DNA from 2 places in the Staphylococcus simulans genome. Region 1 is predicted to be linked to the other one. Evidence: predicted binding sites of a transcription regulator. Region 1 holds the regulator's gene; the other holds the start of a gene.
The links. The regulator CtsR, encoded in region 1, represses protease genes until heat stress. The targets are predictions, from matches to a motif close to ATGGTCAATAAAGGTCAAACA.

Region 1 (6,517 bases):
TGCATCTTTTTCAATGTGTTTACGGTATTCATCTAATGTTGTTGCACCGATAGCTTGTAATTCACCACGTGCAAGTGCTGGTTTTAAGATGTTAGATGCGTCAATGGCACCTTCAGCACCGCCTGCACCGATTAATGTGTGCAATTCGTCGATGAATAAGATAACGTTACCTGCTTGATGAATTTCTTCCATAACTTTTTTCAGTCTTTCTTCGAATTCACCACGGTATTTTGTACCGGCAACAACTGTACCCATGTCTAGAGACATCACACGTTTACCTTTTAATGTCTCAGGCACTTCATTATTTACAATAGCTTGTGCTAAGCCTTCAGCAATTGCTGTTTTACCTACACCAGGCTCACCGATTAACACTGGGTTGTTTTTAGTACGACGGCTTAATACTTCGATGACACGTGTGATTTCTTTATCACGGCCGACAACAGGATCTAATGTGCCATCTTTAGCAATCACTGTTAAGTCACGTGCTAAACCATCAAGTGTCGGTGTGTTGTTAGATTTTGCAGTTTGTGCATTTTTATTGCTCATTTCTGGACTGCCAAGTGCTTTGACAACTTGAGCACGCGCTTTAGTGATATTTAAATCTAAGTTTGCGAACACACGTGCAGCCACACCTTCATTTTCACGGATTAAACCAAGTAAAATGTGTTCTGTACCTACGAAATTATGGTGTAATTTACGTGCTTCATCCATTGAAAGTTCAATCACTTTTTTCGCTCTCGGTGTATAGTGCAATGTGCCGATGTGTTCTTGACCTTGACCAATTAATTTTTCTACTTCTGTAACAACAAGGTCTTCTGTGATACCGAAACTTTCTAATACTTTTGCGGCAATACCTTCTGGTTCTTTCATTAAACCAAGCAATAAGTGTTCAGTTCCGATATTTGAGTGATTCAAACGAATCGCTTCTTCTTGTGCATGTGCTAAGACACGTTGTGCACGTTCTGTTAATCTACCGAATAACATAGCAAAACCTCCTATTTTATATGTTCTCTAATAATATTTGCTCTTTGTTCTTTAATTGAAATTTGTTGTGCTTCGTCAATCAAGAATGGGGATTGAATCGCTACCATCATTTGATTGAAGTTGAATTCTGGTAAATCAATATAACCTAAATCAATACCTAACTTGACCTCACTGAGTCTCGTCGATGCTTCTTCCATAGACATTATGCGACTGTAGCGCAATAAACCAAGTGAGCGATAAATGCGATCTTGCATCTCAACTAAGTTATGATAATCCAGTTGTTTGCGAATCTGCATTTCCTCCGCAATAATTTGTTGGACGATTTCAGTTAACGTTTCAATAATTTGTTCCTCAGTTCTTCCCAAGGTTAATTGGTTTGAAACTTGATAGATGTGACCATAAACTTGAGAACCTTCTCCGAAAATACCGCGAATCGTAAAGCCGAAACGGTTAATAGTTTGAGCAATGCGATTCATACGCTTCATGATAGAAAGTCCTGGAAGGTGCAGCATCACGCTTGCACGCATTCCTGTACCAATATTCGTTGGACACGTTGTTAAATAACCTAAATCTTCATCAAAACTGATATCAAGTGCTCTATCTAATTGGTCATCTATTTCTGAAGCTTCTTGATAAAGTGCTTCTAAATCCATATCTGAACTCATGGTTTGAATTCTAATATGATCCTCTTCATTTACCATTATGCTTAATGATTCATCATCATTCAACAATACCGCTGAAGCCGGCTGTTCAATCAGTTCTTTACTGATCAGATGCTTCGCTACTAATTTTAATTTATCTGTATGCGTGATGGTCTGCATATTTAATACTTTTAAATCAGGCAGTGCATCTTGGACTTCATTAATGACTTTTTGTCCTTCTACATCTGAAGTAAACATTAAGGGATGAACATGATTGTTCAAGTTTCTCGCAAGTCGTATACGTGAAGACATCACGACCGGCGTTGTTTCATTCTGCTGCATCCAACTACTCATGTACATTGAATGTTCGCTCATGTGTTATCCCTCGCTTTCTTCTTGTAGTGCTTTAATTTCATCACGAACGACAGCCGCTTCTTCAAACGCTTGTTGTTCTATTAATTCTTGTAAATATTTATTTTTAGCTTCTATTTTTTTCTTTAATGCGAGTTTGTGCTGAGAGGAGACAGGCGTTTTACCGACATGTTCAAATTGTCCGCCTTGCACACGTCTGACAATATCTACAATATCCTCTTTAAAGGTAGTGTAACATTGTGCACACCCAAACTTCCCTTTATACGCAATATCTTTCATTGTCATATGGCAAGTAGGACACTTCTTCTCTTCTCTGACGCTTAAGTCTTCTAATTGAATACCATGCTTAGACGCCAAATGTTGAAGTATTTGTTTTATAACAAAAGAGCCTTCCATGTCATCTTGATTGTTCTGCCATGTAGGTTCCTCTTCATTACTTTGTGCTTTAATTCTATTGTGTTCTTGTGACTTAAGTGCGTTTGTTTTTGTTCCATGTGCAAATGTGTCAGCCATGTGCAGCCTCCTAACTATTAATAGTAATTAATGACCGGCAATAGCTGTTTCAATATGTTTGCGCGGACAATGTCCCTTGCAGCAACATCCATTCTTAACGTATCTCTATCTACCACTGCAAGCATCATTTTCGCTTCGCGTAATGTTATATATTGATTATCAAGCAATCCTTCGATCACATAATGTGCTTGTTGTTGAGAGATTGAATCGCCGATGATTTGTAAGAGGTGATCAATATAACCTTTCGTATCCTTGGTTTCAACCTTAGTGATTCGGATATAACCTCCACCACCGCGTTTACTTTCGATTTCATAACCGTGTTCATTGGTGAATCTTGTCTTAATTACATAATTAAGTTGAGAAGGCACACAGTCAAAACGTTGAGCAATATTCGCTCGTTGTATCTCAACAACATCTTTATTTGATTCTTCAAATAAATGCTTAATGTACTGTTCTATGATGTCGGACATATTATGCATGGATATCACCCCTTTTTTGACCTTCTTTGACTATATTATATGACCAACTTTGACCTTTTTCAACCAATATGATTTAAAAAATTTGCGACATCGTCAAAAATAGGATGTTCGAAAGCGCTTTTTTCCTGTATGATATTGGATGAAATAAAAAATAAAAGGATGAGAAATAACATGCATATACTTATTGCTTTAATAGGGATTGTCTTCTTCTTAGCCCTCGCACTTGTTGTTAGTTCTGACAAGAAAAACGTTAAGTGGCATTACGTTGGTATCTTGCTTGTGATTCAATTTATCTTCGCGTTTGTTCTCTTAAAAACAAATGCAGGAATCACAGTCATCGGCGGTATTGCGAAAGGCTTCGCCTATCTGTTATCAAAAGCTGCAGAAGGAGTTAACTTTGTATTTGGAGGCTTTAAATACGTCAATCCAGATCAACCGCCATTCTTCTTCAACGTATTATTACCGATTGTCTTCATTTCAGCAATTATCGGTATCTTACAATACACTAAGATTTTACCAATGATTATTAATGGTTTAGGTTTCTTGATCTCTAAAATCAACGGCATGGGTCGTTTAGAATCATATAACGCAGTTGCAGCTGCTATTTTAGGACAATCAGAAGTATTCATTTCATTGAAGAAACAATTACCATACATTCCGAAGCACCGTTTATATACATTAACTGCTTCAGCAATGTCGACAGTATCCGCTTCAATTATCGGTGCTTACTTCACACTGTTAGACCCTAAATATGTCGTAACAGCAATTGTATTAAACTTATTCGGTGGATTTATTATCGCTTCAATTATCAATCCATATACAGTTGATGAAAAAGACGACAAATTATTAGTAGAAGAAACAGGACAAAAACAATCTTTCTTCGAAATGTTAGGTGAATACATTTTAGACGGATTTAAAGTTGCGGTTATTGTAGGGGCAATGTTAATTGGTTATATCGCAATTATTGCTTTACTTAATGGCCTTGTCAGCGGTATCTTTACAGCTGTATCAGGCGGTTCAATTAAATGGGACTTCCAAACATTAATCGGATTTGTCTTTGCGCCATTCGCATTCCTAACAGGTATTCCTTGGGATGACGCAGTTAAAGCAGGTTCATTAATGGCTACAAAATTATTATCAAACGAATTCGTTGCGATGTTAGACTTAGGTAAAATGCATGGTTTATCAGAACGTGCAATCGGTATTACTTCTGTCTTCTTAGTATCATTCGCAAACTTCAGTTCTATCGGTATCATTTCTGGTGCCATCAAATCATTAAATGATGAAAAAGGTGACTTGGTTGCACGTTTCGGACTTAAATTACTATTCGGTGCAACACTTGTATCATTCATCTCTGCAGCTATCGCAGGTCTATTCATGTAAATCATATTTAAACGACTTCCGCAATCAGGGAGTCGTTTTTTCATATTGCATTCCAAACCACTTTCGTGTAAAGTAACACTTAATTATGGAGGTGTCATAATGAATATCGATGAATTTTGGGACAAATTCATAACTGAATATCCTATTTATCAAGACGCTTCTTATACCGCCTGGCAATTCGGTGTCGATGCTACAGACTTAGCTGAGTTAGTCTCACAAGGTATCAAAACTGCGACAACCAGCGGTTTAGCTTTCTACATTGAGGAAGAAGGACCTCTACCAAAAGTCAACGATTTGAGTATCGTTCTAGATGCGCAAGATCATCCTGTTTGTATTATTAAAAATACTAAAGTATATCAAGTCCCTTTCTGTGAAGTATCAGAAAAACACGCATATAAAGAAGGAGAAGGTTCTCGAACCTTAACATATTGGAGAAACGTCCATCGCGACTTTTTCATACCTGAATACGCAAGCATTAATCAAACTTTTGATGAAGATCAAATCATGGTCTGTGAAGAATTTGAATGTCTATTTACTAAATAAATAAAGCAGGTGAAATTATGGACTTAAATAAGATACAAATCAGTAAATTTCAAGCATCAGATACACAAGCAGTTGTAGATTTAATATGTCATACACTTAGAACGACCAACATCAAAGATGAACCGAAAGAAGCTATTGAAAGTTACGTAACAGAAACCACGCCTGAAAGCATTCAACATAAAGCAGAGCATATCAACTTCTATGTCTTTAAATTAAACAATCAATTAATCGGTACAGGTGCGATTGGTCCTTACTATGGCAGTGAAACAGAATCATGCTTCTTTTCTATTTTTGTTTCACCTGATTATCAAAAATTAGGTATAGGCAAACTGATTATGGATACTTTAGAAGATGACTATTATTATCATCGCGCAAAACGTCTCATTATCCCTGCTTCAATAACCGCAGTACAATTTTATCGAAAGCGCGGCTATGATTATATTAACCAAAACAGCACACCTGACCATGAAGGATTAATATACTTAGAAAAATTTCCAGACTAAAAAAACGAGCAACCGTTATGGCTGCTCGTTTTTTGAATGATTATACATTCGCTTTTTTACTTTCAGCAACAATATGTTCTATGAAGTACTGTGTTACTCGATAATCATCTGTTAATTCCGGGTGGAAAGAAACACCTAAATAATTACCTTCTTTAACGGCAACAATTTTGTCGCCGACTGTACTTAATACTTCTACATTGTCACTGTTTACTTTTTCAATATGCGGTGCTCTGATGAAGACCGCTTCAATATCCTCTGCGATACCTTTAATATCTAATTCAGACTCAAAGCTGTCCACTTGTCGCCCAAACGAATTACGTTCTACAGTGATATCTAATTTCTTCAAATACCCTTCTTCACCGACGATGTCTTGTGCTAAGACAATCAATCCGGCACATGTACCGAACATCGGTAAATCTGAGTTGACTAAAGCTTCTTTAAATCCATACAGATTCATCAAACGACGTAATGTCGTTGATTCACCTCCTGGTAAAATTAAGCCGTCGATTTCTTCTAATTGTTCAACACGTTTGATTGCGATACCTTCGTGGCCGCTGAGCTCAATGTGACGCAAATGTTCACGTACTGCGCCTTGTAGTGCGAGGACTCCGATTTTCATCTTACCAGCCACGCTCTTGCATACGTTCTTCTAATGAAAGTTGATTTACATCTAAGCCTCTCATTGCTTCACCAAGCTCTTGAGCTAATTTACCGATTAATTCGTAATCAGTGTAGTGTGTTGTTGCTTGAACAATTGCTTTTGCGAATTTTTCAGGGTCTTCTGATTTAAAGATACCTGAACCTACGAATACACCGTCAGCACCTAATTGCATCATTAACGCTGCGTCTTGAGGTGTCGCAACACCGCCTGCCGCAAAGTTAACTACTGGTAAACGACCATTGTCTTTAATTGATTTTAAGACTTCGTATGGTGCACCGATTTCTTTTGCGAATGTCATGATTTCATCATCTGGCATAACTGTTAATTTAGCCACTTCTGAATTCACTTGACGCATATGACGTACTGCTTCAACGATGTTACCAGTACCTGGTTCACCTTTCGTACGTAACATTGCTGCACCTTCACCGATACGACGTG
Region 2 (6,517 bases), 270 kb from region 1:
GGAGTTGACATATTGAACTTCAATATTGTCTATACATGTTTCTGCGTATAGTTCGGTTTCTAAATAGTTTTGTAAATCTTTTAGTTTTTTCACTGATTTATTTCTCTCATCTAACATTAAACATATAGAATTTAAATTACGTTTGAAATTATCTTTGAAAAATATACCTACCAAATAATTGTACGTTACATGGGGATTGCTTCTAAGTCTATCATCTAAATAATGGTTATCAACAATCGTATAATAGAATTCTATGTCAGTTTTTTTAATTAGTTGTTCAAAAATGTGTGTTTTCATTTCAATAGGCATTTCAGAGCCTTTGATTTCGCTTTTAACATCTAACTTTAAGTTGTGGTGCTTCAAATAATCAATTTTAGATTTTCTAAACACCCTTTTTACTTTTTTCTTTTCTGATGTCGAAATCATGCCAATGATAAAATATTTACATTCAAAATGGTTAGATTGAGATATTGATCCTGATTCATCGCCATAAAAAGTTCTATGCATCATAAATTATACCTACTTATATTTTTGTTTATTGTCTATTATAGCAACTTTTATTTACTAATTCATCATTATTAATGTATATATTTATGTTTATAATTATTAGGTGAGGCAAAATGTTGGCGATGTTGAAAATAATAATATCTGTTTGTGTTTCCTTTAGTTGAATTATGTTGAGACATAGGAAATATTATGTAGGATAGTGAGCTGCATTAACCATTTCAAAAAAGGGCAAAAAAAGGCGAGATATAGATAGTAAAGGCGAGTTCGTGAATGCATGTTGAGTTGATAAATTGATAAAGCGCGTGAGTTTATATTTTTATGATAGGTGTCCGAAAATTAATATCTTTCATTTAAAAGTACATATACAAAAAATTAATATAATTTCTTTGCACATTACTTATACGAAATACGATGTGTAGCTCTGAAAATTGGTGTATATATAAAAAGTAGTAATTAAATCTACAATGAAGTACCTATTTTATTTATATTGATAATATGATATATATATAGTTGAGTTTATTATTTATCAAACGAAAAAAGGTGGGTTATTCTATGAGTTTAAAAGAAATATGGCATTATTTACTTAATAAGAAATGGGAGTCAGATGAAGTGTGGATGTTAATTTTGTATGTTTTTATAGCAAGTATATTTACTACGCCCCTTTTAGGCATTCCTCTTGGTTTGATCGCTTTCTTATTTTTTAACGAAGAAGTACATAAGAAGTAATATAGCATTAGCTTATTTAATACTACCGGCACTTTAATGTTTAAAATTATTAGATAGAGAATAAATAATAACTAGATAGGTATTAGCTACTAGCCTAGAATTGAGTATTTCCGAAAAATCCAAAATTCTAAAAAGCCCTCTTGTTTATAAAAAGGGGGTTATTATTACATATCTTCACTATATTCTATACGATTATGTTAGGTAAATAAAAAGTAGTTGTATATTACACCGCCTTAATTGGCGGTTTTTTGTGGTGAGAGAGTGTATTGCATTGAGAAGTGGCTTAATAGATGACTAATGAAGTCAGCGCTGTCTCGTATTCTTCCTGTGTTGTAGTGTGCATAAATAGTGAATTGGGAAAAATAAAACACTGGTTGAAAAGCTCAGTGTCAAGAATTAATCAATGAATTTAATAGCTTTTAAAAGGTTGTAAAATTTTGTATATAACATTGAAAAGTTGATGTACCTTTTTAGGTACATCTTTATTATAACAAATAATTATTGTTAGTGATAAGTTTAGAATGAAGGATAAAAAAACCACCTATATAGGTGGTTAAATCAAAAGACAAAAGAGCGCTGGTTAAATTAACATAGAAACTGTTAATCGTACCTTTTAGGTACGTATGTATACTAACATATTTAATTAGGATAGTGTAGAGAAAATCATAGAATACATTTTATCGTTTCCTTAATTTTTCCCTATTAAATTTTAAAATACCATTAAATAAAGGTTATTATAGTGTAAGTAACCCCCTCGGAGGGAATCGAACCCCCATTTCAAGAACCGGAATCTTACGTGTTATCCATTACACTACGAGGGGTAAATATTAACATGCAATTATTAGTGTACCTGTCTCGTGTAGAGTGGTCAATATGATGATATTATAAAGGTGTGAGTTTTATTTTTGACCATTTTTGACTTTTAGGTTAAAATAAGGATAATTCATAAAAGTACAAGGAGGAAATAGAATGAATTTAATTCCTACAGTAATTGAAACAACAAATCGCGGCGAACGTGCTTATGACATTTACTCAAGATTATTGAAAGACCGTATTATTATGTTAGGTTCAGCAATTGATGATAACGTAGCAAACTCAATCGTATCACAATTGTTATTCTTACAAGCACAAGATGCTGAGAAAGATATTTATCTATATATCAACTCTCCAGGTGGTAGTGTAACAGCTGGATTCGCAATTTATGATACTATCCAACACATTAAACCAGATGTACAAACAATCTGCATCGGTATGGCTGCTTCAATGGGTTCATTCTTGCTTGCAGCAGGTGCTAAAGGTAAACGTTTCGCATTACCTAACGCTGAAGTAATGATTCACCAACCACTAGGCGGTGCACAAGGTCAAGCGACTGAAATCGAAATCGCAGCAACACACATCTTAAAAACACGTGCTAAATTAAACAAAATCTTATCAGAACGTACAGGTCAATCAATTGAACAAATTGAAAAAGACACTGATCGTGATAACTTCTTAACTGCAGATGAAGCTAAAGAATACGGCTTGATCGACGAAGTTATGCAACCTGAAAAATAAGTTGTTATTAAATATAGAAATGAAAAGAGTTCCGGGGGTTTTCCGGAACTCTTATTTTTGTCTTTTATAATGTTTTATTAAGTTAATGACGGTCCACCCTAATATAATAATTCCAACTATTAGGTAAAACAGTGCAATATATAAAGAAGGGATAGCTCGCGTCATTGAAAAACTGCCGATACATATTAAAAGTAATCCAGCAATGATTACTAAAATACGTGTTACAAGACTGCTTTTATCCATTCATACACCTTCATTCACTATACTTGCTATATCTGTATAAACGCTCGAATTTTTTATGATTTCATTTAGTAATAAGCGCTCACAATACAAATATATTATATAGCTTTTTACTCATGAACTAAACTATCAAGTGCTGATTTTAAGTCAGGATATGCAAATTTGAAACCATAAGCATCTAGGCGGTTCGGAATTGCTTTTTGCGTATCTAAGATAATCGTTGCTCTTTGTCCTAAGACTAAGCGTAACAGTGCACTTGGTACCCATAATTCATGAGGTTTGTGCATTGCACGTGCTAAAGCATAACCGAATAAGTTTTGACGCTCAGCAATAGGTGTTGTCATATTGAAGACGCCTGAAGCATCATCTTGATTGATTAAGAAAAGAATCGCACGTGTTAAATCTGTAATGTGAATCCATGAATACCATTGGAAACCAGTGCCTAATTTACCACCGAGATAGAATCGGTAAGGCAATTCCATAGTTGGTAAGGCACCACCTTCATCTGAAAGCACCATACCAAAACGACCGATAATGACACGCGTATCATGTTGTTCGAATTTACGCGCAAAACGTTCCCATTGATATGTGATATCAGATAGGAAATCATGCGGATCGCATTTTGATAATTCTGTGTAAGTACGGTGCACATCTGGTGTATAATAACCTACTGCACTTGCGTTGAATAAAATTCCAGGGAACTTACCTTTATGTTCAAACAATTCATAAAGTGATTGTGTGGCTTGAATACGACTTAACATCAAAGTTTGTTTATATTCATCTGTCCATCTTTTATTCAATGATGCACCTGCTAAGTTAATCACAATATCAATATGATCTGGGACTTTATCTTCCCAACCTTCTTTACTCCAGTTAACATAGGTGATCTTATCATCTAAGTTTTGACGATCTTGACGAGTTAAAATAGTAATATGTGAATCTGTACTGTGTATTGCATCTACTAAATGACTGCCAACTAAACCTGTACCGCCTGTAATAAGAAATTCTTTCATTTTTATATTCACCTCATTAATATTAAACAACGTTTTGGATACCGAAACCCAATAGATTATAGACATTCTAAACATTCATTATTTATTCAATGTTTAGTCATTAATATGTCAATTTAAACTATGTAATCTTGTTTAAATCACTTATAGCTAAGTTATAATAGAAGTACCTTCGAAATTAATTAAACATCTCTTAATTAAAAATAGTATACCCCATAATATACATGCGAAGGTGAAATTTTGACTCCCTTTAGTATTGGACCTATGCGAGCAACGTATAGGTCCTTTATCATGTCTTTTTACGGTTGTTGATGTAGTATATTATAACAATCTTATATCAATTAATCATCTTACTTGGTTTTTGACCAATTGCCTTCTGTTAACCCATTCAAATAAATATTGAAATTATAAAATGTTTCCTAAGCAAAATAATGTATACCCTAGTGGAAAATGTTATGATATATAAATGAATACAGCTCAGATATAATAGTGAAGATGTTGTAAAAAAGGGTATGAGTTAATATATCAAAATAAGTAACTCAAGTAACTTATAGAAAAAGAAAAGGGATTGGAAAGAGGAGAGCACATGTCTAACAATAAAATGAGCAAACCCGCTAAGATACTAAGTGCTGTAATCGTATTTTTCTTATTATTCGGTTTAGCATTTGCGACTTTTGCTTTTGTAGATAATAACAAGAAGAGCAGCGAACGATACAGTCAACAACAGAAAAAAGAAGAGCAAGAGAAAAAAGATCGTGCTGAAAAGAAAAAACGAGAGGCAGAAAAACGCAAAAAAGAAAAAGAAGAAGAGGAACAACGTCAACAAGAAATTGCTGATCAACAAGCAGCAGAGCAAGCAAGACAAAATGAATTAGCTGCACAACGTGAACAACAAAGACAACAAGCTGAACAAGCCCGTCAAAATGCAGCAACACAAAAAGCGCAACAAAAAGAACAAAAACCACAAAAAGATAGTTCTGATGATAAAGAAGCACAACAAAAAGCTCAAGAACAAGCAGAGAAACAACGTGAGCAAGCTAGAGAAGCGGCTCAAGAAAGACAAAAAGCACAACAAGAAGCTCAGCAAAAACGTCAAGAACAAGCACAACAGCAAGCTAAAGAGCAAGCACAGCAACAACGAGAACAACAAGCTGCTCAGCAAAAACAACAGCAACAACAAAAACAGCAACAGCAACAGCAAGAAAAACAACAACAAAGCAGTCAGCCCAGGCCAGGGCAAGAACAGCAGTCAAGGTCAGTAAATGAATCACAAAGCACTCAGCAAAGACAAGCACCACAACAAAATACACAATCAAGTCAGTCTTCAAGCTCGAACCAATCAAGTTCAAGCCAATCGAGCCAACAGAAGTCAGACGATTAATTCATAAAAAGGACCGCAATGCCAAAAGCACTGTGGTCCTTTCATTATGAGATAAAACTGATTAGCCAAGTGATAACGAGTGCGATAATCGCAACAACAGGTAAACAACCGCATCCGAATGGCGTGCAGCCGAAGGAATAATATTTTATTTTTCTATCCTGTTCGAAGCGGGAACGCTGGTGTTCACTTGGACTATGTTTAAAGTAATCATCATCTTTATAGCGAGGGTCATTGGGATCAATGACTTCAGGTTGGTCATTATTTGTCATGCAACTACCTCCTTCGTACATATCCATTATAAAGTAGGGAATACTGAAAATATAATGATAAGAAAAAGTGGTTTTCAGATGATTTCTCAAGTGGAAAAAGGGTATAATATATTTGTAAAGGTAGTGTTGTTCACAATAATATTACTTAAATGAAGTTGAAGTGAGTGTTTAAGCTTGCTTTTTATTCCAGATGATAGTATTATGACAATTGTAAGAGATGTTATTTTTTTGTCCCACCTGGGACTAAAAACGTCAAAGCATGGTTGCATGTTGACCCTTAAATAAAAAGAGGAGGAAATAGTAGTGGAAGACTTGCTTAAAGTCCAACAGAAATTGATTCCTGAGCTTGTCGAAAAAATGTATCGGAGATTTACAATACTCACTACTATCAAAATGCACCAGCCAGTCGGAAGAAGAAGTTTAAGTGAATATATGAATTTGACTGAACGTGTGTTGAGATCAGAAACGAATACGTTGAAAAAGCAAGAATTAATCAAGGTAAAACCGACAGGAATGGAATTAACTCCTGAAGGCGATGAATTGATTGAATCCTTAGAATCATACTTTGACATGTATTCAGACGGTTATCATCTAGCACAACTGTTAAAAGAACGCTATCAAATTAAAAACGTTTATGTTGTTCCTGGTGATACCGATATGGATAGTGCTGTAAAAAAAGAGATGGGCAGCCAGGCAGGTCAGTTATTAGAACGAACTTTTTACGAAGATGCTATCGTTTCTATCACAGGCGGTTCCACAATGGCCTCTGTGAGTGAATCAATGCATGTACTACCATTCAAAACATTCTATGTCCCCGCAAGAGGTGGCTT

Region 2: a site for CtsR is predicted at 2,136-2,156, ahead of clpP (ATP-dependent Clp endopeptidase proteolytic subunit ClpP). Genes of this name have one in related genera too.

The regions. Positions count from the first base shown of each region.
Region 1 is NZ_CP095100.1:2,441,780-2,448,296, forward strand. It holds gene MUA87_RS11560 (ATP-dependent Clp protease ATP-binding subunit) at 1-984, opposite strand, end outside; gene MUA87_RS11565 (protein arginine kinase) at 996-2,000, opposite strand; partial or broken gene MUA87_RS11570 (UvrB/UvrC motif-containing protein) at 2,004-2,408, opposite strand; gene MUA87_RS11575 (CtsR family transcriptional regulator) at 2,528-2,989, opposite strand; gene MUA87_RS11580 (NupC/NupG family nucleoside CNT transporter) at 3,161-4,372, shown strand; gene MUA87_RS11585 (ASCH domain-containing protein) at 4,472-4,915, shown strand; gene MUA87_RS11590 (GNAT family N-acetyltransferase) at 4,933-5,418, shown strand; gene pdxT (pyridoxal 5'-phosphate synthase glutaminase subunit PdxT) at 5,459-6,037, opposite strand; gene pdxS (pyridoxal 5'-phosphate synthase lyase subunit PdxS) at 6,039-6,517, opposite strand, start outside.
Region 2 is NZ_CP095100.1:2,168,941-2,175,457, reverse strand. It holds gene MUA87_RS10235 (DUF3800 domain-containing protein) at 1-510, opposite strand, end outside; gene MUA87_RS10230 (VraH family peptide resistance protein) at 1,060-1,233, shown strand; tRNA gene MUA87_RS10225 (tRNA-Arg) at 1,983-2,054, opposite strand; gene clpP (ATP-dependent Clp endopeptidase proteolytic subunit ClpP) at 2,203-2,787, shown strand; gene MUA87_RS10215 (TIGR01777 family oxidoreductase) at 3,138-4,040, opposite strand; gene MUA87_RS10210 (hypothetical protein) at 4,624-5,418, shown strand; gene MUA87_RS10205 (hypothetical protein) at 5,463-5,687, opposite strand; gene MUA87_RS10200 (sugar-binding transcriptional regulator) at 5,991-6,517, shown strand, end outside.